DNA from 3 places in the Comamonas fluminis genome. Region 3 is predicted to be linked to each of the others. Evidence: predicted binding sites of a transcription regulator. Region 3 holds the regulator's gene; each other region holds the start of a gene.
The links. The regulator HrcA, encoded in region 3, represses chaperone genes, less so after heat shock. The targets are predictions, from matches to a motif close to TTAGCACTCNNNNNNNNNGAGTGCTAA.
Positions count from the first base shown of each region.

Region 1: rpoH (RNA polymerase sigma factor RpoH) is a predicted target of HrcA. The motif match lies at 2,749-2,775, and genes of this name have one in related genera.
Region 2: groES (co-chaperone GroES) is a predicted target of HrcA. The motif match lies at 1,705-1,731, and genes of this name have one in related genera.

Region 1 covers NZ_CP066783.1:3,877,549-3,887,722, forward strand. The annotation lists one part of gene JDW18_RS17930 (IS5 family transposase) at 1-175, shown strand, start outside; gene JDW18_RS17935 (type 1 glutamine amidotransferase domain-containing protein) at 218-913, opposite strand; gene JDW18_RS17940 (NAD-dependent epimerase/dehydratase family protein) at 910-1,836, opposite strand; gene rpoH (RNA polymerase sigma factor RpoH) at 2,807-3,751, shown strand; gene JDW18_RS17950 (Bug family tripartite tricarboxylate transporter substrate binding protein) at 3,975-4,901, shown strand; gene JDW18_RS17955 (sterol desaturase family protein) at 5,172-5,915, shown strand; gene JDW18_RS17960 (fatty acid desaturase) at 5,916-6,848, shown strand; gene JDW18_RS17965 (beta-ketoacyl-ACP synthase III) at 6,868-8,799, shown strand; gene JDW18_RS17970 (DUF6999 family protein) at 8,821-9,750, shown strand; gene JDW18_RS17975 (DMP19 family protein) at 9,766-10,174, shown strand, end outside.
Region 2 covers NZ_CP066783.1:718,276-728,449, reverse strand. The annotation lists gene JDW18_RS03630 (chemotaxis protein CheW) at 1-1,569, opposite strand, end outside; gene groES (co-chaperone GroES) at 1,816-2,106, shown strand; gene groL (chaperonin GroEL) at 2,211-3,860, shown strand; gene JDW18_RS03615 (porin) at 4,008-5,141, opposite strand; gene JDW18_RS03610 (porin) at 5,366-6,439, opposite strand; gene coq7 (2-polyprenyl-3-methyl-6-methoxy-1,4-benzoquinone monooxygenase) at 6,774-7,391, shown strand; gene JDW18_RS03600 (OsmC family protein) at 7,454-7,906, opposite strand; gene ilvA (threonine ammonia-lyase, biosynthetic) at 8,323-9,876, shown strand; gene JDW18_RS03590 (adenosylcobinamide-GDP ribazoletransferase) at 9,944-10,174, shown strand, end outside.
Region 3 covers NZ_CP066783.1:944,189-954,362, reverse strand. The annotation lists gene JDW18_RS04730 (tryptophan--tRNA ligase) at 1-1,115, shown strand, start outside; gene JDW18_RS04725 (response regulator transcription factor) at 1,203-1,907, shown strand; gene JDW18_RS04720 (FecR family protein) at 2,018-3,730, shown strand; gene JDW18_RS04715 (CHASE2 domain-containing protein) at 3,847-6,180, shown strand; tRNA gene JDW18_RS04710 (tRNA-Arg) at 6,279-6,355, opposite strand; gene JDW18_RS04705 (histidine phosphatase family protein) at 6,463-7,206, opposite strand; tRNA gene JDW18_RS04700 (tRNA-Ile) at 7,411-7,487, opposite strand; gene hrcA (heat-inducible transcriptional repressor HrcA) at 7,540-8,547, opposite strand; gene JDW18_RS04690 (NAD kinase) at 8,577-9,476, shown strand; gene recN (DNA repair protein RecN) at 9,479-10,174, shown strand, end outside.

The DNA.
Region 1 (10,174 bases), 1.9 Mb from region 3:
ACTGCGCAAACACCCTTGGCAATTGGACAAACGACGATACCGCCAGCGCAATGAGATCGAGCGCTTGTTCCGGCGGATCAAGGCTTACCGGCGCATCTTCACGCGCTATGACAAGCTCGATGTTGTGTACGCGACCTTTATCTCAATGGCTTTGATTTGCGAACACCTGAGGTAATGTGAACACGCCCTAGGCCTTCGGTACTTTTGAAGCGCGTCTCTAACGCTTTCCCAAGGTCTGTACTACCTGCTTGGCAGTCGCTTTGGCCGACCCCGGATTTTGTCCGGTGATGAGGCGGCCATCCGCCACCACATACGAGGTAAATGGCAGCAGAGCTTTTTGATAGTGAGCACCGCGCGCCTTCATTTCTTTCTCTGCGTTATAGGGCATGGACTGTGCCACTCCAGCCAGAATTTCTTCTGCCCACGAAAAACCCGTGACCTGTTTGTCTGCAACCAGCAAAGAGCCATCGCTCAGCCGTGTATTGAGCAGGCCGCAGTAGCCATGGCAGACCGATGCAACGATGCGACCTTGCTCCCAGATGCTGCAAGTGATTCGCTGCAACCCGACACTGCTGGGAAAATCCCACATCACCGCGTGCCCTCCAGTGAAGTAGATGGCATCGAAATCGCTCGCCAGGATATCGGCAGGTGCCGCAGTGTTAGCCAGCAAGGCCATGCGCTCTGGGTCATTGAGCCAGGCTTTGGCCGATGCATCGAAGAGCGGCCATTTGAGGGCGCGCGGCTCTAGCGGTACGGCGCCGCCTAGTTGGCTAACCAATTGCTGCAGGTAGCCTTGCGCAGCAAACACATCCCAGGCATGGGTCAGCTCCGACAACCATAGCCCTGTGGCGTGCGAAGAGTCGTCGTAATGCGCGACATTGGTGACGACGTGCAAGATGCGTGGCGTGCTCATGAAGACTCCTGAGCGATTTGCTTCATGCCCTGTGCGTAGCTGGTGACAGCAAAGCTGGGAAAGCGGCGCTTGAACTTGGACGAATCAAACACATTGTCGTGTGCGTAGCGTGGAAGCAGCTCACGAAGTTCGCGTACGGGTTTGGAGACCCATCCAGCAACAACCATCGCCCAGTGGCTTAGCACTTTGTAGTGCGGCTCAACCCCAAAGGTGGTAGCTGCTAATTTCACAAAAGCCTGATAGGTCAGCCGCTCATCCCAGCAAGGCAAATGCCAGGTCTGACCATACGCATCTTCTGCATTGCCAATGGCGGCCATGGCTCGGCTTGCATCGGGCGTCCAAATCAGGGTACGTAGCTTGTCCTCACGCACCGGAATTTTGGCCTTGTGGCCCGCTTTGAGCGGGTCAATTACCAAGGTATTGGTGATACTTTGAGTGTTTCCGGGGCCATAAAACTCAGGTGCGCGGGCAATGGCGACGGGGATATCGCCGCGTTGCATCTCCGCGAGCACTATCTCCGCCATCAAAGCACGCACATGCCCCTTGCGCCCCACAGGGGCAAAATTCGTGTCTTCGGTCTGCCGCTGCGCGCTTTGCGGGTACATGTAGGTGTTGTCAAAGTAGACGAATTTGGCACCTGCTTCCCGCGTGGCATCGAGTGCATTGCGTAGCATGGTAGGAAATTGTCTTTCCCATAACTCGGTGTCTGGTGGCAGACCTGCAGTGAAATACACGACTTCGCTGCCGCGTACTGCATCCAGGGTTTGCACGGCATTCATCAGGTCAGCAGAGACCAATTCATCGCTATTGTTTACCTTACGTGGATTGCGACTTACCAGGCGCAGATTCTGCATGTAGTTACGCTTTAATTCACGCGCTAGTTCCACCGCGATTTGGCCATTGGCCCCTAATATGGCTTGCATATCTTCCCTTGCAGCATCTGATGTGATGAGAGGATACGGAGCTTAAGATTCAAGTTGAGTTGAAGGTCAAGCGATAAGACTAATTTCAGGCCGAAAACAAACTCACTGGTTTTCTACAGTATTTGGCGTCCCCATCGTGGCGACGGGCCTAAGCACTTTTGCTTGCTTTGGTGCATTAATGAGCGGCCGATTTGCGCAAAAGCGAAGATCAGCTTTGGGTCGACACGAGCCTGCCAGGGCACGCTGAAGCGGTCCTTCGAGCCAGTGCGTGGCAAACCGCGCAATCGAGCGGCCGGTCCCGAGGGTGAAGCGGCCGTTCTGGACAAGCAGCCTTCAACGGCTGGTGTTAGCCATTGCTGCCGCTCAAGCACCGAACCGTGAATGGCTCAGATCAGCCTAAAGCAGTTGGCCAGGAAGTGACTGAGATCTAGCAGGTTACGCGCGACCACCATTGTTGCGAACACTTGGGCAATCACTTGCTCACAACGGGTCAGCAGCAGGCTAGGCCCGCCCAAAAGCCCATCAGATACCCCATAGCAGCATGCCCAGCAGAACTCGCATGCTGAGCCAGAGTCGCACAATTTGCTTTCGAGTATGGATATCCAGCTCCTGAGATAGTCAGCTTGAGCCTGGCACAGCCGCGTCACCACGAAGGCAACAATGGGGAGTACGGACAAAACAACTTCACACATTAAGAATTTCCGGTTTTTTTGAGAAATTTGCCTAAAAAATAAGCCGATTTAAACCTTTCAAGCATGCGAAATTTATAAAATATTTAATAAAATCATATAGTTACATAAAGTTTGCGATTTATCAGCAGTACAAAACTCAGTGAGAAAAGTACAAAACTGAGTGAGAACCGACAACAATCCCCTCTGTGAAGCACCTACAAAAACCCGGGGAACTTTGTCTTTAGCACTCTCTCTAACAGAGTGCTAACATGAAGATCATGGAAGAAAGGAAACCTGCAATGAAAACTGCCTCCGGCTCCATTGCTACAGCCTTGGCACCCACGAACCCTTGGGCTCTGGTGCCACCGCTGGGCAACCTGGATGCCTATATCTCGGCTGCAAACCGTCTGCCAATGCTCACCCAAGAGGAAGAGCAGGAGTACGCACGCAAGCTCAAAGAACACAATGATCTGGACGCCGCCGGGCGTCTGGTGATGTCTCACCTGCGTCTGGTGGTGTCTATCTCCCGCCAGTACCTGGGCTATGGCCTGCCTCACGGCGACCTGATTCAGGAAGGCAATGTCGGCCTGATGAAGGCTGTCAAACGCTTCGACCCCGACCAAGGCGTGCGTCTGGTGAGCTACGCCATGCACTGGATCAAGGCTGAGATCCACGAATACATTCTGAAGAACTGGCGCATGGTCAAGGTCGCTACGACCAAGGCTCAGCGCAAGCTGTTCTTCAATCTGCGCTCGATGAAGCATGACATGAAGTCCGATGCCGCCATGGCAGACGGCGATGCTGTCATGCGCGAAACACTGACCGCAGGTGAGATTGACGCCATGGCGGCCAAGCTCAACGTCAAGCGCGAAGAAGTCATCGAGATGGAAGCCCGCCTGTCGGGTGGCGATGTGCTGCTGGACCCCTCGCCCAGCGATGACGGTGAGCAGGCCTATGGCCCCATCGCCTATCTGGCCGATGCCAACCACGAACCCACGGCCATGATCGAGTCGCGTCAGCGCGACCATCTGGCGACGGATGGTCTGTCCATGGCTCTGGAAGGTCTGGATGACCGCAGTCGCCGCATCGTGGAAGAGCGCTGGCTCAAGGTCAACGACGATGGTTCGGGCGGCATGACGCTGCACGAGTTGGCTGCCGAGTACGGCGTGAGCGCCGAGCGCATTCGCCAGATCGAAGTGGCCGCCATGAAAAAGATGAAAAAAGCGCTAGCCGAGTTTGCGTAAACGCCAACTTGCGCACCAGCGACTTAAAAGGCTGAAATGCTGAACCTCAAACCCGGATAATTTCCGGGTTTTTTATTTTCTGGCGCTGATGTGGCTCGCACTGGCGCTGATCCCCATACCGATAAGATTCAAGAGACCTGTCATGCCTATTTACAGCGCCCTCACTTCCCTCAAACTCAAAAATCTGTCCCGCCGCAGTCTTGTTGCAGCCGGCGCCGCCCTGATGGCTGCATCGATAGCCCCTGCAGCCATGGCGGCTGACAACTGGCCCGACAAGCCCCTGCACCTGATCGTGGGATTTCCCGCTGGCTCCTCGCCTGATCTGACGGCCCGTGCGCTGGCCGAGCCCCTGGAAAAGAAACTGGGCCAGACCATCATTGTGGAAAACCGCGTGGGTGCTGGCGGCAATATCGCTGGCGAATATGTGGCCAAGGCCGATGGCTACACCTTCAGCGTGATGATCAACGGCAATATGACCATCGCCAAGATGCTCAACCCCGCCGTGCGCTATGACCCTATCAAGGACTTGCAGCCCGTGAGCCTGATTGGCGTGGCCCCGCTGGTGCTGGTGGCACCCGCTTCGGCGCCGCAAGGCAAGGCTTTTATGGATGCCGCCATCAAGGCGGGTGACAAGTGGAGCTATGGCTCGCCCGGCGTGGGCACTGTGGGCCACCTGGGCATGGAACTGCTCAAGAACCGCTCGGCCATCAAGCCCGTGCATGTGCCCTATACCGGCTATCCGCAGGTTTTCAACGGCATTCAGGGCGGCGACCTGCAACTTTCCATGCTGCCCCCCGCTCTGGCCATGGCCCAGATTCAGGCCGGCAAGCTGCACGGCATTGGCGTGACCTCTGCGGCCCGCAGCCCGCTGGCCCCTGGCCTGCCCAGCCTCAAGGACCTGGGCATCCAGAACTTTGACCTGGAAATCTGGAACGCCGTAGCAGCGCCCAAGTCCATGCCCAAGGCCCATGTGGACAAGCTGGCTGCTGCCGTGAGCGAAATCGTGCGCACACCCGAGATGCGCCAGAAGCTGTCCATGCAAGGCTGGCAAGCCGTGGGCAGCTCGCCCGAAGGTCTGCGCAACCGCATCCAGCAGGATGTGAAGGCGCTGGGCACCATTATTCGTGAGCAGCACATCAAGGCGCAGTAACTGACGCCCCCTGAGCCGCTTTGCGGCTTCCCCCTCTCTCGATGCGTTGCATCGGGAGGGGGACGACAGCTTCGCTGCGCGGCGGCGCTTGCTCGCTGTCTATCCGATGGGGCATGCTCCTTTTGGCTGCTGCAGCCTCCCTTGAGCCCCTTTGGGTATCAGCTGGTGCTACTGCGGCGTCCGCTATCATGCGCCCGACTGGCATGCGTTTACGCTATGCCTTTCGGGCGCATTGCTTTGTCTGGCTGCGTCAATGTTTACGGAGCCTTCATGGACGCTGGAACCTGGTTTACTCAGCTCAACGCCTGGCAGGTCATGGCATTGGGTCTGGTCTTTTTTGGCGGTATCTATGTGCTGGGCGCGCTGGCCATGCTGGGGCTGACGCGCACCCTGGCCGCTGCAGGCATTGGCAAGCCGCTGGATACGCGCCCGCTCAAGCCCGACCAGTTGCAGCGTGAGTGGCGCCAGTCCTTTCATTCGATTCTGGTGTTCGGTCTGGGCATGATCGTGCCCTGGGGCTTTTTGCAGCTGGGCTGGGCCCACCTCACGCCCAATGCCAGCGCGGGCCGTATCGCGCTGGAAATCATCGCCCTGCTGATCTGGAACGATGTGCACTTCTGGATCAACCACCGCCTGCTGCATACGCGCCGTCTAGTGCGCTATCACGGCGACCATCACCGCTCCGTAGTCACCACGCCCTGGTCCACCTACAGCTTTCACCCCATTGAGGCGCTGATGCTGGGCAACATCATCCTGCTGCCCATGGTGGTGCATGACTTTTACTTCTGGTCGCTGGCCTCCGTGCCGGTGCTGAGCCTGATGCTCAACCTGATTGGGCACTCCAACTGGGACTTTTTCCCCAAGGTTTCAGACACCCACCCGCTGGCTGCCAGCCGTCGCCACCATTTGCACCATGCACGCCCTGCGGGCAACTATGGCTTTGCGCTGGCCTTTATGGACCAGATCATGGGCACCAAGGTCAAGACCTCCTCCACGCAGCCCTCCAGCCACTGAATGAGCAAGCACCCGAGTCAGCGCTTCTTGCCCACGCTGCGCCATTGGCGCGACTGGCAATCGGTGTTCTATATGGTGATCCTGCCGCTTATCGTCTGGTGGCAGTGGACGCATGGCTTCAGCTTCATTTTGTATAGCATTGAGCTGTTTCTGACACTAGGCGTGGGCGTGATTCACCACAACCACACCCATGTTCGCATGTGGTGGGGCCGCTGGACCAATCGCGCCACCGACTACTGGCTGACGCTGCTGCAGGGCCATCCCACTTTTGTGTTCTGGCCCGCCCATGTGGCCAATCATCACCGCTTTCGCCACGGCCCGCGCGACATCGCACGCACCTACCGGCCTGAGTTTGGCGGCGATACCAACCACCTCTGGGGCTATCTGATTCACCCGGTTCAGGCGGGCTTGAAGCTCTATCCGCTGTTCTTTCGCTGGCTGAACAACCTGCGCATTCACTGGCCCGGCGCCTTTCGCTACTGCATGGGGCAGTACGCGCTGTGGCTGGGTAGCTGGGGCTTTTTTCTGTGGCTGGACTGGCAAAAAGCGCTGATCTTCATCATCGTGCCGCAACTGCACGGCCTGCACTGGCTGCTGGCCACCAACTACCTGCAGCACGCCCATGCCGATGGCCGGCCGCTGACCAGAGCGCAACGCAATACCCCGGGTATCGAGTTGAACTACGCCCGCAACTTCGAGGGGCTGGTCAACCCGCTTCTTTTTAATATTGGCCTGCACACCGCGCACCATGAGTGCCCGCATGCGCACTGGTCCGAGCTGACAAACTTGCATGCTCAGACCTATCGCCAGCGAGTCACTCCCGCCCTCAATGAAGGCGGACTGCTGCCTTATATGGGGCGCGTGTTTGTATTGGGTCTGGTCTGGCCCGCGGCAAGAACCCAGCCGCAGATGCCGCCAGATGCTGTGAAATAGAAATTACTCCTGAGAACATATGCCTGTTGCCTATTCAAACGTCTATCTGCAATCCGCTGGCATGTTTCTGCCCGGCGCTCCCGTGGACAACGCTGGTATGGATGCATATGTCGCGCCGCTGAATCGCATCTCCGAGCGCATCAAGCGCCGCATCCTGGCCGAGAACGGCATCCAGACACGCCACTACGCCATTGACGGCGAAGGCCAGACCGTCTTCAGCAATACGCAGATGGCCAAGGGTGCTATCGAAGACACGCTGGCGCAGGCGGGCAAGACGCTGGCCGACATTGGCTATCTGTCCAGCGGCTCGTCGGGTGGTGATTCGCTCATGCCCGGCTTTGCCAGCATGATTCAGGGCGAGATGGCCGCGCCGCCCATGGAGACACTGTCTGTGCACGGCGTCTGCGCCGCCAGCGTGGGCGCCATGCAGGCCGCCGCCATGGCGGTGGAAAGCGGCGCACATGCACTGGCCCTGTCTGTGGCCAGCGAAATGCCTTCGCGCCTTTTCAAGCGCTCGCGCTTTGCCACGCAGGGTTATGACACCGACTTTGATGCGCACTTCCTGCGCTGGATGCTGTCTGACGGCGCAGGCGCCGTGCTGCTGGGCGGCCCCAAGGCCTTGCCACAGGCCAACGGCCTGCGCCTGAAACTGAAGTGGACGCACCAGCGCAGCTTTGCGGGCGACTACCCGGTCTGCATGCAACTGGGCCTGACGGCAGACCGCAGCAAAAGCCATCTGGACTTCCCCGCCTGGGCCGATGCCGAAGCCGCAGGTGCGCTGTCGCTGCGCCAGGACATTCGCCTGCTGCCGCATCTTTTTGACGTCTGCATTCACGAATACGCCGACCTGGCCCACAAAGGCTGGGTGCCCGAGCGCGGCATTGACCACTTTCTGTGCCACTACTCGTCGGAGCGCTTCATCCCCGTGGTGGACGATCTGCTGAACAAGGCGCAGCTTGCCATCCCGCGTGATCGCTGGTGGAGCAATCTGGCCTGGCGCGGCAACACAGGCGCTGCGTCCATCTTCATCATGCTGTCGGAGTTCCTGCAAAAAGAAGGTCAACGCCTTAAAGCGGGTGACACCGTGCTGTGCTTTATCCCCGAATCGGGCCGCTTTACCGCTGGCTATATGCTATGGAAAGTAGAGCTAGATACCCCTGTAAAACCTAGACTTGAGGCACATTTCCCTCAAAAAACGGCGACTCACGACTCCATCGCCAACGATGCGCTGCCCGATGTCTCCACCATCGCCGCACCGCACGACCCGGCCACTGCGCCCCAGCAGCTGGCACCGCTACTGACTGAGCTGGCCAGCATCTGGCAGGACTACCGCTCACGCGTATGGCGCACACCGCTGCTGCACCGCATTCGCACGCGCCAGTTGCAAACCGGCGACTATGTACGCTGGATGAGCCACTGGATTCCCCAGGTACGCGAAGGCAGCCTGTGGATGCGCGAAGGCGCGGCATCGCTGACGGGCGACTACGCGCAACTGGCCAGCCTGATTGACCTGCATGCAGGCGAAGAGCAAAACGACTTCAAAATCCTGCACAGCGACTATCTGAAGGCGGGCGGCACCGAGACCGATATCAGCAAACTGCGCCGCAACCCCGGTGGAGAGGCACTGAACGCCTATCTGCATGGCCTGGCAGCCACACCCAACCCCATTGGCCTGCTGGGCGCCATCTACATCATTGAAGGCACGGGCCAGCGCATTGTGCCCAGCCTGCTGCCGCTGCTGCGTGCCGCCCTGCCCTTGCCGCCTGATGCCTTCCGCTTTCTGGAATACCACGGCGCCAATGATGAAAACCACCTGGAGCGCTGGCTGATGGCCGTACAAATGGCCCTGGCACTGGACAGCGAAGGCACAGCCCAGCAAGCCATACTGCAGACGGCACGCAACACGGCGGCCATGTATCTGATGCAGTTCCAGCATGTGCTGGCCGAATAAAAAAGAGGGATGGAACGCGGGATGAAAGACGATTTCAAGGACCAAGTCTGGGACGAGCGCGACCCCAGCCCCTGGCTGGCCCTCTACCTGGACCAGAGCACGCCCCTGCCCGACGAGGTAAAAGCCGCCTGGCTGCGCGACTGCAGCAGCGGCTCGCGCCAGTACTTTCTGCCCGCCATGCGGCCACTGGCGCGGCTGTCGATGATTCTGATTCAGGCGCTGAAGATCTTTTTGCCAAGGCGCTGGGCTCACTCCATTTTCTTGCACAGGCTGCTGGCCTTTGGCATGAAGCGCTTTCTCTCGCCCGAGGCCAACTGGCTCATCATGCGGCACTTTCATCTGGGCTCGCAGGTGCTGCAGTTTGTCGCCGCCAACTCTCCCACCAAGGTCAGCACCTCCCCACTGTTCCCACAGGAAATTGACGACGTGAAGGACGAGCTATTTCTCAAGCACGACCTCAACCTCTTTAACTTTGTGATTCGCCTGAACAAGGCGCTGCGCGAAAACAATCAGGAACTGGTTCCCGTGCCAGAGCCCGATTTTTCGATGATTCACGAGCCAGACCTGAAGCTGGAAGACATGCCCCATGGCCGCTTCAACGTCATCGACCTGCAAAGCGCCATTGAGCTGTACACGCCCATCTACCAGTTGCTGCTGACCGACAACGACTTCTGGCGCGCCAGCAACTCGCTGCAGCTCGATGAGACGCTGGCGATCTACTGCGCCAAGATTCTGGCCTCGCCCGAGCATCTGGTCATGCTCAACAACAAGCACCCCATGGTGCCACTGTCCACCCTATACGCGGCTTACCGCCTTGTGCTGCATGGGCTGTCTACCGAGATGCTGCACGCACTGCTGACCCGCATGGCCAGTGGCGAGCACCCTATCCCCGCACGCGAGCTGGCCAAGATGCACAAGGCCGCCGAAGTGGTGATGGACCAGCAAAACTGAGAGAGGCAGCCCTGTATGAGCGAGACCGACAAACGCATCACCGGCATTCGCTTTGATGAACAAAACCTCTGGCTAACACTGGCCGATGGCCGCAGCTTCAGCGAGCCCATCAAGCGCCATATCCGCCTGGAAAAAGCCACGCCAGAGCAGCGCCTGCAATGGGAGTTGACGGATGATGACCATGGTCTCAATTGGCCCGCGTTGTGGAAGCCTTCAGACACCGGCATGGTCAGCGTCTGGGATATCGAGCAAGACCTGCTCTACAACCAGGCCCTGGGTGCCCTGCAGGCGGTGAAGTGGGATACCACGCTCATCACGCCCGCGCAGCATGAACTGGTCGCCCTGTGGCGCATGGAAGCCGATATCAACAACGGCGGCTTCATGCAGTTTCTGTGCAACTGGGGCGTACCCAATCTTGAGATGG
Region 2 (10,174 bases), 230 kb from region 3:
GTCTGCCCGGCCCCGCTGGCTGCAGGCCACAACCCTGCCGCGCGTGTCATAGACCATGATTTGCTGATAGACCGTGTACAGCGCGTGAATGCCGGTGAGCAGCTCGCAAACTTCGTCCACCTGACTGGCACTCGCCTCTCCCAGCGCCTGATCCTCCAGCAGCGCCGATAGCTGCGGCGTCAAAGCCCACCAGCGACAGTCGTTGGCGCGCTCGTACAGATTACGGTCCAGCAAGTCCACCAGCAGGCTCGTCAGCAGGCTGTTGTCTCTCAATGCGGTATTGAGCACCGTGCCGTAAAGCGCATCAATGGATTGAGAAAACACCTCGTTGGTTCGCGCCCCGGTCTCGCCAATCTGCTCCAACATGGCCTGAAGCCGGGTGTTGTCCAGCTGCTTGCCAGCGGTCATGACACGCCCGTTCCAGACCACGCGACGTATGGTGTCCGCCGCGCTGTGAATGGCATGCAAAGGCGGGCAAAAGCGGTGTGCATGTGCCAGCAAGCCCTGCGCCACGGCAGCATCCAGCCCCTCCATGCCCGCTTGCGGCTGAAGCCCGAAGGCCAGCTCCAGTGGCGTCATGATCTGCGCCCGCCAGCCCTGTGGCCCCATATAGCCCTGATAGCCCGCCGAAGCCGCTGACTGCACCAGATAAGTGCGACCGCCATGAACATACAGCACACCCGCACCATCGCGGTGAGGTCGCAGCTTCGCACCCACACCAATCCAGTGCACATCGCTGCTGGCCAGAACCATTCCCTGGCCATCCAGTAGCAGAGCAATACGGGTCTGCGCCCCCTGCGCACTGCTGCTGTCCGCCTGCTCGCGCCCACTCCAGATGCCTTGCATCTCGCCTTCAAAGTCAAAGCACAGACACAGCACACCCATGGGCCGCCGACTGACCGGGTGCAGCATGCGCTGGGCATAGATCAGCCCATTGCGATGCCCCTGCAGTAAGTCAGTGGCACCAAAACGCTGCACAAAGCCCTGGCTTTGCAGGGCAGTGGCAATCAGCGAATCCTGACATGGCTGATCTGCGCCCTGCCTGCTCTCGTCTTCTTGAGCGCGCGCCTGCACCCGGCCTTCGGTATCCAGCAGCAAAATATCCTCATACACCGTGTATTTGCTGCGATAGGCGCGCAGGCGCTGCGTGACCGCTGCCTTATCGCCATCCAGCCCCGCCAGGAAACGGCACAGCACGGCATCGGTCGCCAGAAACCCCACATCGGCAGTGCGCTCGTAAAGATTACGCACCAGCGTATCCATCAAATGCTGCGCCTGGCTGGCCTGTCCTGCCGTAACGCCCGCCACCGCCTGTGCCACCATGGATTGCACCAGGTCCTGCTCCAGCCTCTCGAAGCCGCCACGCGTGGCGGCCATCATGGGCAGCAAGGCCTGTGCCTCCTGCGGGCAATTCATCTTGGCGGAGGACTCTATGAGCCGCCACATCAGGTTCAGCTCGCGCAGCGAGCTCTCGCAGCGCCCCACTCGGCGCATATGAGGAATGAAGGCGTCTGTCTGTAGCAGTTCACGGGCGCGCTGCGCCGGGGCAATCATGGTTTCTGGAGGCATGCTCTGGCAGAGCAAAAGCCAGGCCTATTTGTAAATTCGCGTTACAGATAGCTCAGAACAAACCCTGCGTCCTGACGGATTGCCCCTGCAATCGGCTGGAGCGAGGTCTTGAAAGCGCGGGAAATTGCCTTATTATTAGCACTCGAAGGGGTTGAGTGCTAACAGCTTGACCCTAGATATTCCGAATGTCGGCCAGGATGGCTGGCAAGTCTTGTTTCAACTTTGTTGATGTATTTAGGAGTTGGTATGAACCTGCGTCCCCTGCACGATCGCGTGATCGTCAAGCGCCTCGAAAACGAAACCAAGACAGCCTCGGGCATCGTGCTCCCTGATGCTGCCACCGAGAAGCCTGACCAGGGCGAAGTGCTGGCTGTGGGCCCCGGCAAGCGCAATGACAAGGGCGAACAAATCGCTCTGAACGTGAAGGTCGGTGACCGCGTTCTGTTCGGCAAGTACTCCGGCCAAGCCGTGAAGATCAACGGCGACGAGCTGCTGGTCATGAAGGAAGACGACCTGTTCGCAGTCGTCGAGAAGTAATTCGCTGCGCGAATTACCCCTTTCAAACATCGAATTTCATAGCTGCCAGCGCTTATTAGATAAGGGCTGGCAGGCAAATTGATCCAAATCTTTAGGAGCCACAAATGGCAGCAAAAGACGTAGTTTTCGGCGGTGAAGCACGTGCACGCATGGTTGAAGGCGTGAACATTCTGGCTAACGCAGTCAAGGTTACCCTGGGCCCCAAGGGTCGTAACGTGGTGCTGGAGCGCTCGTTCGGCGCCCCTACCGTGACCAAGGACGGTGTGTCCGTGGCCAAGGAAATCGAACTCAAGGACAAGCTGCAGAACATGGGCGCCCAGCTCGTGAAGGAAGTGGCCTCCAAGACCAACGACATCGCCGGTGACGGCACCACGACTGCTACCGTGCTGGCACAAGCCATCGTGCGCGAAGGCTCCAAGTACGTGGCCGCTGGTCTGAACCCCATGGACCTGAAGCGTGGTATCGACAAGGCTGTCGCTGCCCTGGTGGAAGAGCTGAAGAAGCAATCCAAGGCCACCACCACTTCCAAGGAAATCGCTCAAGTGGGCACGATCTCCGCTAACTCCGACGCTGACGTGGGCGAAATCATCGCTCAAGCCATGGACAAGGTCGGCAAGGAAGGCGTGATCACTGTTGAAGAAGGCAAGTCCCTGGCCAACGAACTGGATGTCGTCGAAGGCATGCAATTCGACCGTGGCTACCTGTCGCCCTACTTCATCAACAACCCCGAAAAGCAATCCGCGATTCTGGACAACCCCTTCGTGCTGCTGTTCGACAAGAAGATCAGCAACATCCGCGACCTGCTGCCTACCCTGGAAGCCGTTGCAAAGGCTGGCCGTCCTCTGCTGATCATTGCTGAAGACGTCGAAGGCGAAGCCCTGGCTACGCTGGTGGTCAACACCATCCGCGGCATCCTGAAGGTTGTGGCTGTGAAGGCTCCTGGCTTCGGCGACCGCCGCAAGGCCATGCTGGAAGACATCGCCATCCTGACTGGCGGCAAGGTCATCGCTGAAGAAGTGGGCCTGTCGCTGGACAAGGTGACTCTGGAAGACCTGGGCCAGGCTCAGCGCGTCGAAATCGGCAAGGAAAACACCACCATCATCGACGGTGCTGGCCAGGCTGACGAAATCGAAGCCCGCGTCAAGCAAATCCGCATCCAGATCGAAGAAGCCACTTCCGACTACGACCGCGAAAAACTGCAAGAACGCGTGGCCAAGCTGGCCGGCGGTGTTGCCGTGATCAAGGTTGGCGCTGCCACCGAAGTCGAAATGAAGGAAAAGAAGGCCCGCGTTGAAGACGCCCTGCACGCTACCCGCGCTGCTGTGGAAGAAGGCATCGTGGCCGGTGGCGGCGTGGCTCTGCTGCGCGCCAAGCAAGCTGTGGGCGCTCTGGCGACCGGCAATGCCGAGCAAGACGCTGGCATCAAGCTGGTGCTGAAGGCCGTGGAAGCTCCTCTGCGCGAAATCGTGGCCAACGCCGGTGGCGAGCCCTCCGTGGTGGTGGACTCCGTCCTGAAGGGCAACGGCAACTTCGGCTTCAACGCCGCCAACGACACCTACGGCGACATGCTGGAAATGGGTATCCTGGACCCCACCAAGGTAACTCGTACTGCTCTGCAGAACGCCGCTTCCGTGGCTTCCCTGCTGCTGACCACCGAGTGCATGATCGCTGACGCCCCCAAGGCTGAAGGCGCTGGTGCCCCTGACATGGGTGGCATGGGCGGCATGGGTGGCATGGGCGGCATGGGCATGTAATTGCCAGGCTGCTGACCGGGTGCTTCATTCACCCGGTTCTGCTCAAAAACAAAAAGGCCGCGAATGCGGCCTTTTTGTTTGGTCCCTGATTGAAAAATACCCGGCCAGTTTACACTGACCGGGTATTTTTAGATTAATTCAACACCATCAGAAACGGTGGCGTAGGCCAACTGTAATACCTGTGCGCTTTGTTGCTCCATTGCCATCCACAAACATCTTGCTGCCTCCGCTGACCTTTGTATGGTCTACACCGAAATAGGCATCTGTCCTCTTAGAGAAAGCATAGTCAACAACAGCAACCACAAAATCTGCTTTACCGTTATAGGCCCCGCTAGCCGAACCCGACTGCTTAGCATGGAAGTAATGAACACCTGCATTGACTTGCGGCGTAATTTGATAACCCACACCGATCTTAAACATCTCACGTTTATTTGCATCACCGGCACTAAAAGCACCATTTGCAGCAGCATAAACACCTGCAGTACCTTGCCACATTGAGGTCAGAACTGCAATATCAGTGGCACCCTTTACATCCTTGCGCTTATTTTGTGCATAGCCAAGATTGAAATAAAGGCCTCCAGTACGATAAGAACCACCCAAAGTCCAAGCATCAACCTTGGTACCCATTGGCAAAGTGGTTCCCAAGTAACCAAGCCCTGCTGAAATTCCACTCTGCGAATAGCGCAGATAACCACCTGCTGTCTTCATTGCGGCATTTGTCGGAGAGAAATTAGCTCCTGTATTTTTCTCATCAAAAGAATATTGCAATGCCCCACGCACTGGACCAAACTCCGCAACATACTTCAACATATTGTCTGCACGAGCCCCCATCGACATCCCAATTTCAGGCTTGTACGCCTCCATATAAGGGGAATATGGGAAGGATGAATATGTGGAGGTCACCAAGTCAAACAACATATTGTATTGGCGCCCCATGGTGATCTGACCAAAGCTCTTACTACGCAGTCCTACCCAGGACTGCTGAAAATAATTTGAGGAAGCCCCCGAGCCAGAGTCAGTCAAAAAGCGGTTCTCTAGGTTCGCAATAGCAGAAAGGCCGCCACCTAGGTCTTCTGTAACATTGATACCCCAGCGGCTCTGAGACATACCGCCACCAATCATTCTAGTCACGCCACTCTTATCAGCCCCCTCATTGGTTGTATGGCGAATGGCTGCATCCACAATGCCATAAAGCTGCACACTACTTTGCGCATAAGCCATGCCTCCCAAGGCACCCAATACAGCCAAAGCCAGCGTCTTTTTCACAAATGAAGTTGTCATTGTGTTGCCTCTCTCTTAGTTCACAAACAGTTGGTGGAAATTTCATTCTAAAAATCCATCCACACATTGCGTAACGATTGGCGCAAGCACAACACAGGCCTTTCCCTCGCGGATTTACCCTCTCAGTAATCACCCTTTCAGTTTTATCCGCAAAAATAGAAAAGGCCTGTCTTTCGACAGGCCTTTTAAGCTTTAAGCAATTACTGGCTTATGCCAGCAACTGATTAGAAAGCGTGACGCAGACCCACTTGGATACCGTGGTTGTTGCCGTTCACGCCAGTAGTGTAGCCGCCTGCACCGCTGTTGATCAGGGTCATAGCACGGCCATCCTTGTTCTTCATGTACGAGTATGTACCGTACAGAGCAGTGCGCTTGGACAGGTTGTGCACATAACCCAGGCTCAGTTGATGAGCCTTGCCATCACCTTGAGCAGCACCATTCTTGCCGTCGTACAGAGCGTACTGAGCCTTCACTTCACCCACGCCACCCACAGGAGCGGAAACACCCAAAGCGTAGCTGGTTTGCTTGGTGTTCACTGCTTGACCCTTTTCCTTGGCTTGCAGCACCAGACCGTTCACCTTGGCAACGCCAAAGTCGTAGGAGGCACCCAGACCGTAGGTTTCCACAGTGCTGTTAGCAAAACCGGCTTGAGCCAGCGAAGCGCCGTTCTTGTGATCAGCACCGATTGTGACGCTCAGAGGACCATTGTTGTAAGCAGCAAAGCCACCAACGTAACGGTTGTAAGCGCCACCTTGAGTGGATTCACCGAAAGCGTAGTTCACGCCAGCTGTGAAGCCAGAGAAGTTAGGCGTGAAGTAAGCGATCATGTTGTTTTGACGGATGCCGTCACCAACAGTGCTGTTCCAGCCGCGGAAGCCGCCAACGCCGATCACGCTGAAGTTGGAGTAAGCCGACAGCTTGTTGTAAGCAGCGGTTTCATCACGACCCAGGCGCACTTCACCGAAGTTACCCATCAGGCTCACAGTGGAGCGACGAGCAAATTCCAGACCATTGCCAGAAGCGCCAGCAGCAGCACCGTTACCGGTATCGCTGTTGAAGCCGGATTCCAGCCAGAAACCAGCCTTCAGACCGCCACCCAGATCTTCCACGCCGCGGAAGCCCAGACGAGAAGAAGCGTTGCCGCCTGTGGACAGGCCGTAGTTCTTAGTGCTGCCATCGCCAGTACCCTTCAGGTAGGCAACGCCAGTGTCGACCACACCAAACATGGTCACGGAAGATTGAGCCATTGCGGCGCCGGAAGCGGCCAGCACTGCCAGGGCGATCAGAGATTTTTTCATTACGAGTTACTCCAAGGTTTAGAAGGGCGCCGGTTCTATGGGAGAGAGACTTGAGCCTCGAGCTCCACCGGTTTCCCGCGCCAACCTCCTGGTGGGGAAGTTGGGTCTATTGCACCAGACCCCCGGCAGCAGCGCAAAGGAATTCACCCAAAACCGGCGGATTCCGGCGATTTTCGTTGCACTACCGCAACAAACAACTCTGACGCGCTATTAGGTGCGGCACTTAAGGGTTCCACCTTGGCATTGCCCCAGCGCAAGTTGCGGGTGAAGCACTCTGGTGTACCTTATGCACATTGGCACGATGCATGTGCCGCACCGTGTTGTTTCAAGAGCCATGGATAAATTTCTGACTGCTGCAGATGCAGCCCTTCGCACCCTGTTTGCTGACCCTCCTGCGGCCGAGCGCTCCCCGGCCTCCGGGATTGCCGAGGCCAGTCTCGATGAGAATCAGCGCCGCCTGTCTGGCGCATTGATGCGCGTCAACCATGTGGGAGAAGTCTGCGCGCAGGCTTTATACAACGCTCAGGCCATGGTGACCAAGGATGCAGAGTTGCGCGAGCATCTGTTGCATGCCGCACGCGAGGAAATGGATCACCTGGCCTGGACTCGTGAACGTCTGCATGCGCTGGGGGATCGCCCGTCGCTGCTGAACCCGCTGTGGTTTGCCGGTGCTTTTGCCATTGGCACGATTGCAGCCAAGGTCAGTGATGCGGCAAGTCTGGGCTTTGTCGTGGAAACCGAGAATCAGGTTTCAGCCCACCTGGCCAGCCATCTGGGCCGCCTGCCCGAAGAGGATGAAGCCTCGCGCGCCGTGGTGGAGCGCATGAAGGATGATGAAGAGCGCCACGCAGCAGCGGCCATTGATGAGGGTGCTGTACAGCTTCCTCCCGCGATACAAGGCTTGATGCGTGTTGCAGCCAAGGTCATGACAACAACTGCACACCGCATCTGACATCACCGCCATCCAACAAAAAACGGGTCCACACAGGACCCGTTTTTCATCAGCGATACCGCTCAGGCTTCGACGATGTCAAAACCGGTCGTGATTTCAGCCGTCTTGCCCAGCATGATGGTGGCCGAGCAGTATTTGTCGTGACTCATCTCGATGGCACGCTCCACTGCTGCAGCAGGCAGGTTCTTGCCGCTGACGGTGAACTGCATATGGATTTTCGTGAAGACCTTGGGATCCGTGTCTGCGCGCTCGGATGTCAGCTGAACGCTGCAGCCCTTCACATCGTGGCGGCCACGCTTGAGGATCAGCACCACGTCATAGGCGGTGCAGCCGCCAGCGCCTGCCAGCAGCATTTCCATGGGGCGCGGGGCCTGATTGCGGCCGCCGTTGGCCGGATTCCTCTCATCGGGCGCGCCATCCATGTTCACCACATGGCCGCTGCCAGTCTCTGCCACAAAACCCATGCCAGAGCGCATTCCAGTGGCCGCGCCTGTCCAACTAACTGTGCATTCCATCGTATTTCCTCTCAAAGCTGTTGCAATTTTGCATCAAATACATAAAAACCCGAATCTTTTGATGCACAGAAATTTCAAGACCCCTACAATACAACTCAAGCGTTACCTGTGAGGTCAAACCCGCAGATGGACCACAGATCTATGGAAAGCACTAGTCTGTATCGCACCACTTGTCTCCTCCACCTCCTCTAATGGTGGATTCAGCCCCTAGCTTCACAGCTGGGGGCTTTTTTTTGGCCGCCTGCCTCCTGCACCTTTGCAGTTCTCCATCAGACAGGACTCACCTCTTGAGGCAGTACTGCAGTGGCACACCCAAGCGCCTATGATGGCTGCAATCCTGCGCCCTGCCTCACGAACACAAGCTCTGTGACTGTGCCTCACTTGGGTGCCAGGCAATTGATCTGTTCTTTTTGCCCATGCCTCAAGCTCTGACTCCCGCCGATTATCTGACCCGCATCCTCAACGCCCGCGTCTATGACGTGGCCGTGGAATCTGATCTGCAGCCCGCCAAAAACCTCACGCGCCGCCTGCACAACAAGATTTTGCTCAAGCGCGAAGACCAGCAGCCCGTGTTCAGCTTCAAGCTGCGCGGCGCCTACAACAAGATGGCCAATCTGACGGCCGAGCAGCTGCAAAAAGGCGTGATTTGCGCCAGCGCCGGCAACCACGCCCAGGGCACGGCCATGAGTGCCAAGAAGCTAGGCTGCCGCGCCGTGATCGTGATGCCCACGACCACGCCCCAGGTCAAGGTGGATGCCGTGATGGCACTGGGCGGCGAAGCGGTCTTGTTTGGCGACAGCTATTCCGATGCCTACAAGCACTCGATCAAGCTGCAAAAAGAGCAGGGCCTGACCTTTGTTCACCCCTTCGACGACCCGGACGTGATTGCCGGCCAGGGCACCATCGCCATGGAAATGCTGCGCCAGCTGCAGCAACTGGGCAGCCAGCGCCTGGATGCGATTTTTGTACCCATCGGCGGCGGCGGCCTGATTGCCGGCATTGCCAACTACATCAAGGCCGTGCGCCCCGATGTGAAGGTGATCGGCGTACACACCAAGGACTCCAACGCCATGATGCAGTCGGTGCAAGCCGGTGAGCGCGTGGAACTGGCCGATGTGGGCCTGTTTGCCGACGGCACGGCTGTCAAGCTGGTGGGCGAGGAAACCTTCCGCATCACCAAGGGCCTGGTGGACGACTTTGTGACCGTGGACACCGACGCCGTCTGCGCCGCCATCAAGGACATCTTTACCGACACCCGCTCCATCGTGGAGCCCTCGGGCGCCCTGGGCGTGGCCGCTATCAAACAGTACGTAGCCAAGCACAAGACCAAGGGCGAGACCTATGCCGCCATCTTGAGCGGCGCGAACATGAACTTCGACCGCCTGCGCTTTGTGGCCGAGCGTGCCGAGGTGGGCGAGGAGCGCGAAGCCCTGTTTGCCGTGACCATCCCCGAAGAGCGCGGCAGCTTCAAGCGCTTTTGCGAGGTGGTAGGCAAGCTGCCCGGCGGCCCGCGCAATGTGACCGAGTTCAACTACCGCATCAGCCACGACAGCAAAGCCCATGTGTTTGTGGGCCTGACCACGCCCACCAAGGGCGAGAGCGAGAAGATCTGCAAGAACTTCCAGAAAAATGGCTTTGACGCGATTGACCTGACCTTTGACGAAATGGCCAAGGAGCATTTGCGCCACATGGTGGGCGGCCATTCGCCGCTGGCGCAAGACGAGCGCCTGCTGCGCTTTGTCTTCCCCGAACGTCCCGGTGCGCTGTTCAAATTTTTGAGCCTGATGGCCCCCACCTGGAACATCTCGCTGTTTCACTACCGCAACCAGGGCGCGGACTACGGCCGCATTCTGGTGGGCATGCAGGTGCCAGCCAAGGACAGCAAGAAGTTCGATGCCTTCCTCAAAAACCTGGGCTACCCCTGGGTGGAAGAAACCAACAACCCGGCTTATCAACTGTTCTTGAAATAAAAAAGAGGCCTTTAGGCCTCTTTCGCTTACTGGATATTCGCAAGCAGCTCACTTTTTTGAATCACCCATGAAAGCCCTGCGCCACTTTCTGCTGGCAGTGCAATTCTTCAGCCGCATTCCCGTCAACGGGCGGCTGGCCACCTGGGTCGGTTGGAGCCCCGAGATGCAGCGTGCCAGCGCCGCGCATCTGCCGGGCGTGGGCTGGCTGGTGGGCCTGTGGGCTGCGCTGCTGGTGGCACTGGTGCAGTGGCTGGTGCTGCACAGCCCCTGGACGCCGCTGCTGGCCGCCGTCATCAGC
Region 3 (10,174 bases):
TTGAAATCGCTGCCAGCTGGCTGGCTGCCGGTCTGGACCCGGAACACGTCACCTTCTACCGCCAGTCCGACATTCCCGAGATTCCCGAGCTGACCTGGTTTCTGACCTGCGTGACCGGCAAGGGCCTGCTCAACCGCGCCCACGCCTACAAAGCCTCGGTGGACAAGAACAATGCTGCAGGCACCGAGCCCGATGACGGAGTGACTGCCGGCCTGTTCATGTACCCCGTGCTGATGGGCGCCGACATTCTGGTCTTCAACGCCCACAAGGTTCCCGTGGGCCGCGACCAGGTACAGCACCTGGAGATGGCGCGCGACATGGCCTCCAGTTTCAACCATATCTACAGCGGCGAGTACTTCACCCTGCCCGAAGCCGTGGTGGAAGAGTCCGTCGCCACGCTTCCCGGCCTTGATGGCCGCAAGATGAGCAAGAGCTACAACAACACCATTCCGCTGTTCGCTTCACGCGATCAGCTCAAAAAGCTCATCAACAGCATCACCACTGACTCGCGCGCGCCCGGCGAAGCCAAGGAAGTCGAAGGCTCGGCCCTGTTCCAGATTTACCAGGCTTTTGCCAGCGAAGAAGAAACCACTGCCCTGCGCAAGCTGTACGCCGAAGGTATTGCATGGGGCGACGCCAAGCAAATGCTGTTCGAGCGCATTGACCGTGAAATCGCGCCCATGCGCGAGCGCTACGAATACCTGATTGCCCACCCCGCCGAGCTGGAAGAAATTCTGCAAGCGGGCGCCATCAAGGCCCGCAAGCTGGCAACACCGCTGCTGCAGCAACTGCGCAGCGCCGTGGGCATCCGCAATCTGGCACAGGCGCAAAAGACCAAGGTCAAGACTGCCAAGGCTGCGCTGCCCCAGTTCAAGCAATACCGCGAGGCCGATGGCCAGTTCTACTTCAAGCTGGTTGCCGCTGACGGCCAGTTGCTGCTGCAAAGCCAGGGTTTTGCTGCGCCCAAGGAAGCAGGCCAGAGCATTGCCCAGCTGCAGCGCGAAGGGGCCAGCGCCCTTTCAGCACTGAAGCCACGCCTGCAAACTGTAGATGGTGTGCAGGACGAGCAAGTGGTACAAGCGCTGGAACAACTGCGCGAAGCCGCTGAACAGTAAACTCCTGCTGCAGTGGAGGATGGGAGCCAGCATGCCCGATGCGTGCTGGTTGCGAGGAACAAGTCCTTCGAACGAAAGGAATGACACATGCGTATCGCCGCCTTGGATGATGACGCTCTGCAGCTGCAACTGCTGGAGCAGGTCGTAAGAGAAGCAGGCCACAGCTGCCACACCTTTCTCAAAGGTACGGCTTTGCAACAGGCTCTGCGCCGCGAAAGCTTTGATCTGCTGCTGGTGGACTGGGAGTTGCCCGACATCGCCGGCACGGAAGTAGTGCGCTGGGTGCGCGAGCAAGTCAGCAAAGAGCTGCCCATCATCTTCATCACCCACCGCAGTGAAGAGGCCGACATTGTTGAAGGCCTGAGCTGCGGGGCAGATGATTTCATGATCAAGCCCGTGCGCGCAGCTGAGCTGCGCGCACGCATGTCGGCCCTGCTGCGCCGGGCCTACCCGCTGTCGGCCCAGAGCGTGCTGAACTTCGGCCCCTATCGCTTTCACACCGCCACCAATGGCATCGAAATCGATGGCAAGCCCGTGGAAGTCACCCACCGCGAATACACACTGGCGCTGACGCTGTTCCAGAACCAGGGTCGCCTGCTGTCCCGCGATCATCTGCGCGAAGTCGTCTGGGGCCATAACTCCGAAGTGCAGTCCCGCTCTCTGGACACCCATGTCTCGCGTCTGCGTAATCTGCTCAATCTGCGCGCTGGTCAGCCGTATTCCATCTCCGCCATTTACGGCTACGGCTACAGGCTGGATGTGCCGGAGACCGAAACCACCTCTGTCGCCTGACACTGAGTTTTTTCACTTTTCATAGCAACTACCGCACACCCCATCTACGCTATATGCCTATTTCCCTCTCAACCCTGTCCATTCCCTTTCCGCGCAAGTCCGTCCCCTCCATGCAAATGGTGCTGGCCTGCAGCGGCGTGGCCGGACTGGCGCTGACAGGTCAGGCAATGGCGCAGATTCGCCCAGCCTCGCCTGCTGGCGATGTGATCGAGCACCGCGTGACTGCGGGCGATACGCTGGAACAGCTGGCCTCCCGCTATCTGGGCGACCACACCCGCTGGACTGCGCTGCAAAGCCATAACCGCGTGCAAGACCCGCTGCGCCTGCAACCTGGCTCGGTGCTGCGGATTCCCACACGCCTGCTGCGCGCTGCGGCGGCCTCGGTGGAATTTGTGCAGGGTGATGTGCGCAGCACTCGCTCGCTCAGCCACCTGGCCGACACGCCCGCCAATACAGCGGCCGCCAGCCAGCCCGTGCAAAAAGGTCAGTTGCTGGAAGAAGGTGATTCGCTCAAGGTGCCAGCCAATGGCTTTGTCTCGGTCCGCCTGGCCGATGGTTCGCTGGTGCGCGTGCAATCTGCCTCTGATGTAGAGCTGCGCCAGATGCGCCGCAAAGGCCGTGCGGGCACCCTGCAATCGGTGCTGGACCTGCGTGAAGGCGGTGTTGAAGCCTCTGTCTCCAAACAGGTGCAGACCGAGCGACGCTTTGAAATTCGCACCCCATCGGCATCAACCAGCGTGCGCGGCACCCAGTTTCTGGTGCTGACCGACGCCCAGGGCCAGACGGCCGCAGCAGTGGATGAGGGCTCCGTCTCCGTACAGTCGGGCCGCCCCTCTGCCCTGCTCAAGCCCGGTCAGGGCGTGGCTGTTTCTGCCAATGGCCAGTTGAGCAAACCCACGGCCATGCTGCCCGCACCGGATATCGCTCTGTGGCCCGCCCTGGCCGAAGATGCCAGCTGGGTTAGCCTGCCGCTGCCCGTCATGGCGGGTGCAGTGCGCTATCAGGTTCAACTGGCCGAGCACAAAGACCTGAACCAGATCGTGCGCAGCGGCCTGTTTACGCAATCACCAGCCCGCCTCACCGGCGTGCCAGACGGCAACTATCTGGCCACCGTGCGCGCCATTGATGCCAACGGCATTCCCGGCGCGCGCAGCACGCACAGCCTGCGCGTGAAGGCCACGCCCGTGCCGCCGCTGTACGAATCCCCCGAGCCTGATGCCGTGGTGGGCCTGGGCCAGCGCGGCTTGCAGTGCACCAAGGTTGAGCAAGCCTCGTCCTACCGCATTCAAGTCGCTGCCAGCGGTGCAGACTTTGCCCAGCCTCTCATTGATGTCAGTGCCTTGCAGGAGTGCAGCCTGGCCGCACAGGCGCTGGCCAAGCTGCCCGTAGGCGACTACCAGTGGCGCGTTGCCAGCACCCGCACGCTGACCAATGGCCAGCAAGACCCCGGTCCCTTTGCCCCGCCCCAGCGCATGAAGCTGGCCGAAGCGCCCAAATCGCCAGAGCTGCAAATGGGTGGCTCTGCCGGTGAAGGCAGCCGCAATATTCGCTGGGCAGGCGAAGAAGGCCACCGCTATCACGTCGTGGTGGCTCAGGATGCGGAATTCTCCAAACCACTGGTGGACACCTGGCTGACCCAGCCCCAGTGGTCCACCCAGGATCTGGCCGCGGGCAGCTATTACCTGCAGATGCAGGTGGAAGACAGCAACGGCCTGCGCAGCAACTTCACCCCGGCCCGCCAGTTTCAGACGGGCAACTGGGTCACTACCGGTGATGGCCAAAGCCTTTCCTCCGGCGATGGCGTGCGTCTGATGCGCCAATAAAAAAGTGAGCTGCCTGCGCATGATGAATATGATTCCTCATACGCTTTCTCACTCAAACCAATGCATGGCAGGCGCAAGCAGCTATGCATTCATGAGCAATCACCACCCCAGCCCCCATGCCTGAAGCCGCAAGCCGCAAGCCGCCCAAACTGCGCTACAGCTGGTTGCTGCTCAGTGCTTTCCTGCTGACGCTGGTCTATGCCCTCAGCGCCCCCGGTCAGCTCACACGCTTCAATAGCGCAATACAGGACGCCTCGGCCTGGCTGCACCAGCGCGCAGCCTCGCCGGATGTCGTCATCGTCGCCATTGACGATCACAGCATCGAATCCATTGGCCGCTGGCCCTGGCGCCGCGCTCTGCATGCGGCTGTCATCGAACGCATCTCCGCTGGTCAGCCACGCGCCATTGGCATGGACATTGTCTTCAGCGAAGAAGACCTGGACTACCCCGGCGATGACCTGCTGCTGCAGCCCGCACTGCAAAGGAATGGCCACACCGTTTTGCCCATCACGCGCAGCGCACAAACCCAGATCAACGAGCCCCTGTCCAGCCTGCGCAGCGCCGCTATTGCACTCGGGCATACACAGATGCCCGTGGATGCCGATGGCGTGGTGCGCCGCTTCAACGCCATTGAAGGCCCCAAGGAATCGCCCCAGTGGCATATGGCGCTGAGCCTGCACTGCGTAGGCCAGACGGGCAAGCCATGCCAGCCAGCGCAGGCACCTGCAGATGCACCCAGCGCCTCCTGGCTGCAATTGCAGCCTCAGGTCATTGCCTTTGCCGCGCCTCAGCAGGGCAACACGCCATTTGCCACGTACTCGTATATCGATGTGCTGCGCGGCGATATTCCTGCTGCTGCATTTCGCGGCAAATATGTGCTGATAGGCGCCACCGCCGCAGGGCTTGGCGAGAAATTCACCGCCCCCGTCGGCTTTGGCGCCAGACTGATCTCGAATGTGGAAATGCTGGCCCATGTGCTCAGCGGCATTCAGCAAGACCTGCACCTGGAGCCGGCGTCTCCCGAACTCAACCGCGCCCTCAATCTCATCGCCGTGCTGCTGGCCTTGCTGGCACTGGCCAGGTTTGGCCCTTCTGGCGGGCTGCTGGCCTGTGCCGGGCTGGCAATCCTTGCACTTCTGACAGCCGGGCTGGCGCCGCGCTGGGGTCACATACAGACCGCACCCGCAGCGGCTTTGCTAGGCCTAGCCTCTGCCTACCCCCTGTGGAGCTGGCTGCGGCTGCGCTCTGCCACGCAATTTCTGGCACTGGAGCTGCGCGACCTGCAAGGTCAGGGCCTGCCAATCAGCAGCGCCAATGTTCTGACCGGAGATGCACTCGATCAGCGCATTGCTGCCGTGGAACAAGCCTCCCGCCAGTTGCGCTCTCTGCACCATTTCGTCAGTGAAAGCCTGCGCCAGCTCCCATCCGCCACTTTTGTCTGCGACCGAAGCGGCAAAGTGCTGCTGGCCAATACGGCCGCCCACGCCTATGTCGCCAGTCTGGGAATCCAGCTGCAAATGGGTGATGATCTGGTGAGCCTGCTGGCTGGCTTGGGCCAGGCTAATACCCCAGGCCGGCACAGCACCCCATCGACACCTGCAGCCCCGCTGCTGCAGCGCAACGACATGCAGCAGGCATCCCTACCCCGCCAAAGCGAGGGCCGCGATGCCCAGGGCCGCCACCTCATGTTGCTGAGTCAAGCCTTCGAGGCGCCACCCAACTCAGGCTGGCTCATCACCCTTGTAGATATCAGCGATCTGCGCAGCGCCCAGACCCAGCGCGATCAGGCCATGCAATTCATCTCGCATGACATTCGCAGCCCCATCGGCTCCATCATCACCCTGCTGGAAATGCAGCGCGGCAGTCGCGCACCTTCCGCCGACGAGGCATTGTTTGAACGCATCGAAGGCTATGCGCAATCCTCACTGAAGCTGGCAGACGACTTTGTGCATCTGGCCCGCGCGCAGCAGCAAAGCTACCGCAACGAAGCACTGGACCTGGGCCTGCTGGCCGATCAGGCCGTATCAGACAGCTGGACCGCCGCGCAAAAACAGCAAGTACAGCTGATCTTCGAGCTGCCAGAAAACGAAACCATGGTTGCAGGCGACCCCGGCCTGCTCTACCGCGCCGCAGTCAACCTGCTGAGCAATGCCATCAAATACGGCAAGCCCTCAGACACGACCGCCACATCTACCGTGGAGTGCAGCGTGATTGACAGCCATGAATTCTGGGGGCTTGCCATCCTCGATCATGGCCCCGGCATGGATGCGGCCTCACTGGCGCGCCTGAGCCAGCCTTTTGAACGCCTGCAGCAACACCAGCGCATGGATGGTGTGGGCCTCGGCCTGGCATTTGTGCGCACCGTGGCACAACGCCATGGCGGGCAGCTGCAAATCCAGAGCGAGCTGGGCAAAGGCAGCACTTTCACCTTGCTGATTCCCAAGGCCTGACAAGCAGGGGAGCTGATTGCCTCAGCTCAAAACACCCCCATCAGAGCCCAGAAACGAAAAATCCCCAGAACTTTTCAGTTCTGAGGATTGACGTTTTTTGGTGCGGCTGGCAGGAATCGAACCCACGACCCCTTGGTTCGTAGCCAAGTACTCTATCCAGCTGAGCTACAGCCGCAACAGGGTTGTATTCTAGCAGCGTAAAAATGCCCTTCAGACCAAATCTCGAACTTTTTCGCAATCAGGCGAAAAAAAGCGGCTTTCCACAGCCGCTGTGGCTTGGGCTCAGCCTCCCCCCATCACCTGGCCTCGCGCATCAGAAGACGAATCATGCTGAAGCTTGCGATACAAATGCTCCTGAAAGCTCACGGCCCACGAATCTCCGCCCTGCGAACGCAAAACATAAACGCCGCAGTTCGGCATGGGCAAAGCCAGTTGATAGCGCCTGAAAGCAGCCATCGACAAGCTGTCGCGCCAGCCAAAGCCCTGCAGTTGCCAGATCAGCAAGGCAAACCACATTCCATGCCCAAAAATAACCGTGTTGTGTTCAAGTGCAGCAAGCTGACCACGAAACTGATTCACACGAGCCGCGAATTGCTCAAACGACTCAGCGTCTTCGCCATGCTGCACTTGCGGCTCTGCGGCATCCCAATAGGCATCAATCAACGGTTTTCGAAAATCCACCGATGTCCCATTCACCACGCTCGGCGAGAGCGTCACGAACTCATGAAGCACAGGCAGTTCACGTGAACTCAAGCCCCAGCGCTGGCAAAACGGCTGGGCCGTATTCTTTGCCCGTACATAGTTGGATGTAATGACCTGCCGTGGCGTAATCTCCAGCAAACTCGCCAGATCAGCCGCCTGCTGCACACCTGTCTGAGTCAGAGGTATCTGGGCCGGATCATGGGTAATCTCACCCGCATTGGCTGCACTTTGTCCGTGTCGGACGATGTAAATATCAGTCATCAAATCAACATTCCAGCAAAGACGGCCCCAGAGAAAGTCTCTCGAACCCGAGATCAGAATCATGAATGAGACTAATCCATTGCCGGTTTCCCTGTCTGGCAGATCTGTCTGATTTGGAAGTGCTATTTAAGCCCGCACGGTTACACATGGAACCGCACCGGAAAGACTGCTTCGCCTGTTTTCTGAAGCCCTGTCCACCGTCAACGCAAACATTTGCAGAAGGCAATAAAAAACGGGCTACGATTTCTCGTAACCCGTTGATATTATTGGTAGGGCGTGGCGGACTTGAACCGACGACCAAAGGATTATGAGTCCTCTGCTCTAACCAACTGAGCTAACGCCCCAGCACTGACAACAGCTATGGCCGCCATCAGAAAAACTCTGCCATTGTAGGGCCTAACGCTTGTGGCTCAGAGCATTGCTCACCAGTTTGGATGTGATATCGACAATCTGGATCATCTTGTCATAGTGCATGCGCGTGGGGCCAATCACGCCCAGTGTGCCGACGATCTGGCCATCGAGCTCATAGGGGGCGCTGACAACAGACAGGTCTTCAAAGGGCACCGTCTGGCTTTCGCCTCCAATATAGATGCGCACACCGTCAGCCTGGTTGGAAAAATCCAGCAGGCGCAGAATCTGGGTTTTCTGCTCAAACAGATCGAATGCGCGGCGCAGGTTTCCCATATCGCTGGAAAAATCGCTGACAGAGAGTAGATTGCGCTCTCCGGCAATAACCACGTCTTCCTGCTCGTTGCCGCTCATGACTTCTGCACCGACATTGACTGCAGCTTGCATGAGCGAAGCAACTTCACCGCGCAGTTGCTCGACTTCTGTCTTCAAGCGTACACGGACTTCCTCCATAGTCAGCCCCGCATAGTGGCGGTTCAGAAAGTTGGAGGCTTCAATCAGCTGCGAGGCACCGTAATCCACATCGGTAAAGATCACGCGGTTCTGCACATCGCCTTCGGGCGAGACGATGATGACCAGAAAGCGGCGCTCGGACAATCTCACAAACTCGATATGCTTGAAGACGGAGCTGCGGCGCGGCACCATGACCACGCCCACAAACTGGGAGAGGCTGGAGAGCAGATTGGCCGCATTGGCGATGACTTTTTGCGGCTGCTCAGGCACCAGATTCGGCGTTACAAGGTCAGCCCGGTCCACGGTGAGCATGGTGTCCACAAACAGGCGATAGCCTCTGGCTGTGGGCACACGGCCCGCCGAAGTATGTGGACTGATGATCAGCCCCATTTCTTCCAGGTCGGCCATCACATTTCTTATGGTGGCAGGCGACAATTCAAGCCCGGATGCACGTGAGAGTGTGCGCGAGCCGACTGGTTGACCGTCAGCGATATAACGCTCGATCAGCGCTTTGAGCAATAACTTGGCACGTTCGTCGAGCATGATTTCATTTTAATGATGTAATTTCCCAGATGACATCCACGTTTCGCCATATTGCCCTGATCGGTAAGTACCACAGCCCGGCTGCGGCTGCCCCTTCTGCCGAGGCCAGCGCCTCGTTGCAACGTATTGCGGCCCATGTGCGCAGCCTGGGGTGCGAAGTGATTCTGGATACCCAGTCCGCCATCTATTCGGGCATGACGGACTACCCCAGCATGGATGTGGATGGTCTGGGCAAGTATTGCGACCTGGGTCTGGTGGTTGGCGGTGACGGCACCATGCTGGGCGTCAGCCGCCATCTGGCACGCTATGGCACGCCGCTGGTGGGCATCAACCAGGGGCGCCTGGGCTTTGTGACCGATATTGCGCTGGAGGACTTCGAAGCCTCCATCACCTCGATTCTTCAGGGCGAGTACGAAGAGGATGAGCGCCCGCTGATGCACGCTCGCGTCATGCGCGATGGCGTCTGTGTCTTTGAAGCGCAGGCCATGAATGATGTGGTGGTCAACCGTGGATCGACCTCGGGCATGGTGGAGCTTCGCGTAGAAGTGGGAGGCCAGTTCGTCTCCAACCAGCGCGCTGATGGACTGATTGTGGCCACCCCTACGGGATCGACGGCCTATGCCCTGTCCGCAGGCGGCCCCATGCTGCACCCGTCGATTCCGGCCTGGGTCATGGTACCGATTGCGCCACACAACCTGTCAAACCGCCCCATTGTTCTGTCAGACACTCAGGAAGTGACGATTGAGGTCGTGGGCGGGCGAGGCGATGTCAGTGCCAATTTCGACATGCAGTCGCTGGCATCGCTGCAGCATGGCGACCGCATTTTGGTCAAGCGTGCCGACCATAGCGTGCACTTTCTGCACCCCAAGGGCTGGAACTACTTCGCCACGCTGCGCAAAAAGCTGGGCTGGAACGAGGGAGGCTCCTGATCATGGCCTTGAAGCGCATCGTCCTTCAGGACTTTGTGATCGTCCAGTCACTTGATCTGGACTGGCAGGCGGGCTTCACCGTGCTGACCGGAGAAACCGGCGCGGGCAAATCCATCATGCTGGATGCCCTGCAACTGGTGCTGGGCGCCCGTGCGGACGCTCAAGTCGTGCGTGAGGGTTGTAGCCAAGCCGATATCTGCGCCGAATTTGACTGCCCCGCGCACCTGCAGCCCTGGCTTGAAGAATCTGGCTTTGCGCAAGAGCCTGAGCTGCTGCTGCGCCGGGTCATAGACAGCCAGGGCCGCAGCCGTGCATGGATCAATGGCTCGCCCGCAACGGCCACACAGTTGCGCCATCTGGGTGAACAGCTGATCGATATTCACGGCCAGCACGCATGGCAAAGCCTGACTCGACCGGATTCGGCCCGCGCCATGCTGGATACCTATGGCGGCATCGATACCAGCGCGCTCAAGACTTTGTGGAGCGCCTGGCATGGAGCCAGCCAGATACTGGAGCAAGCCCTTTCCGCCCAGGACAATCTGCAGCGTGAGCGTGAACGACTGCAATGGCAGATTTCCGAACTGGACAAGCTCTCGCCACGCGCTGACGAATGGGATGAACTCAACGCCCAGCACACGCGCCTGTCGCATGCACAGACGCTGATGGATTCCGCCCAGACCTGCCTGCAACTGCTGGAA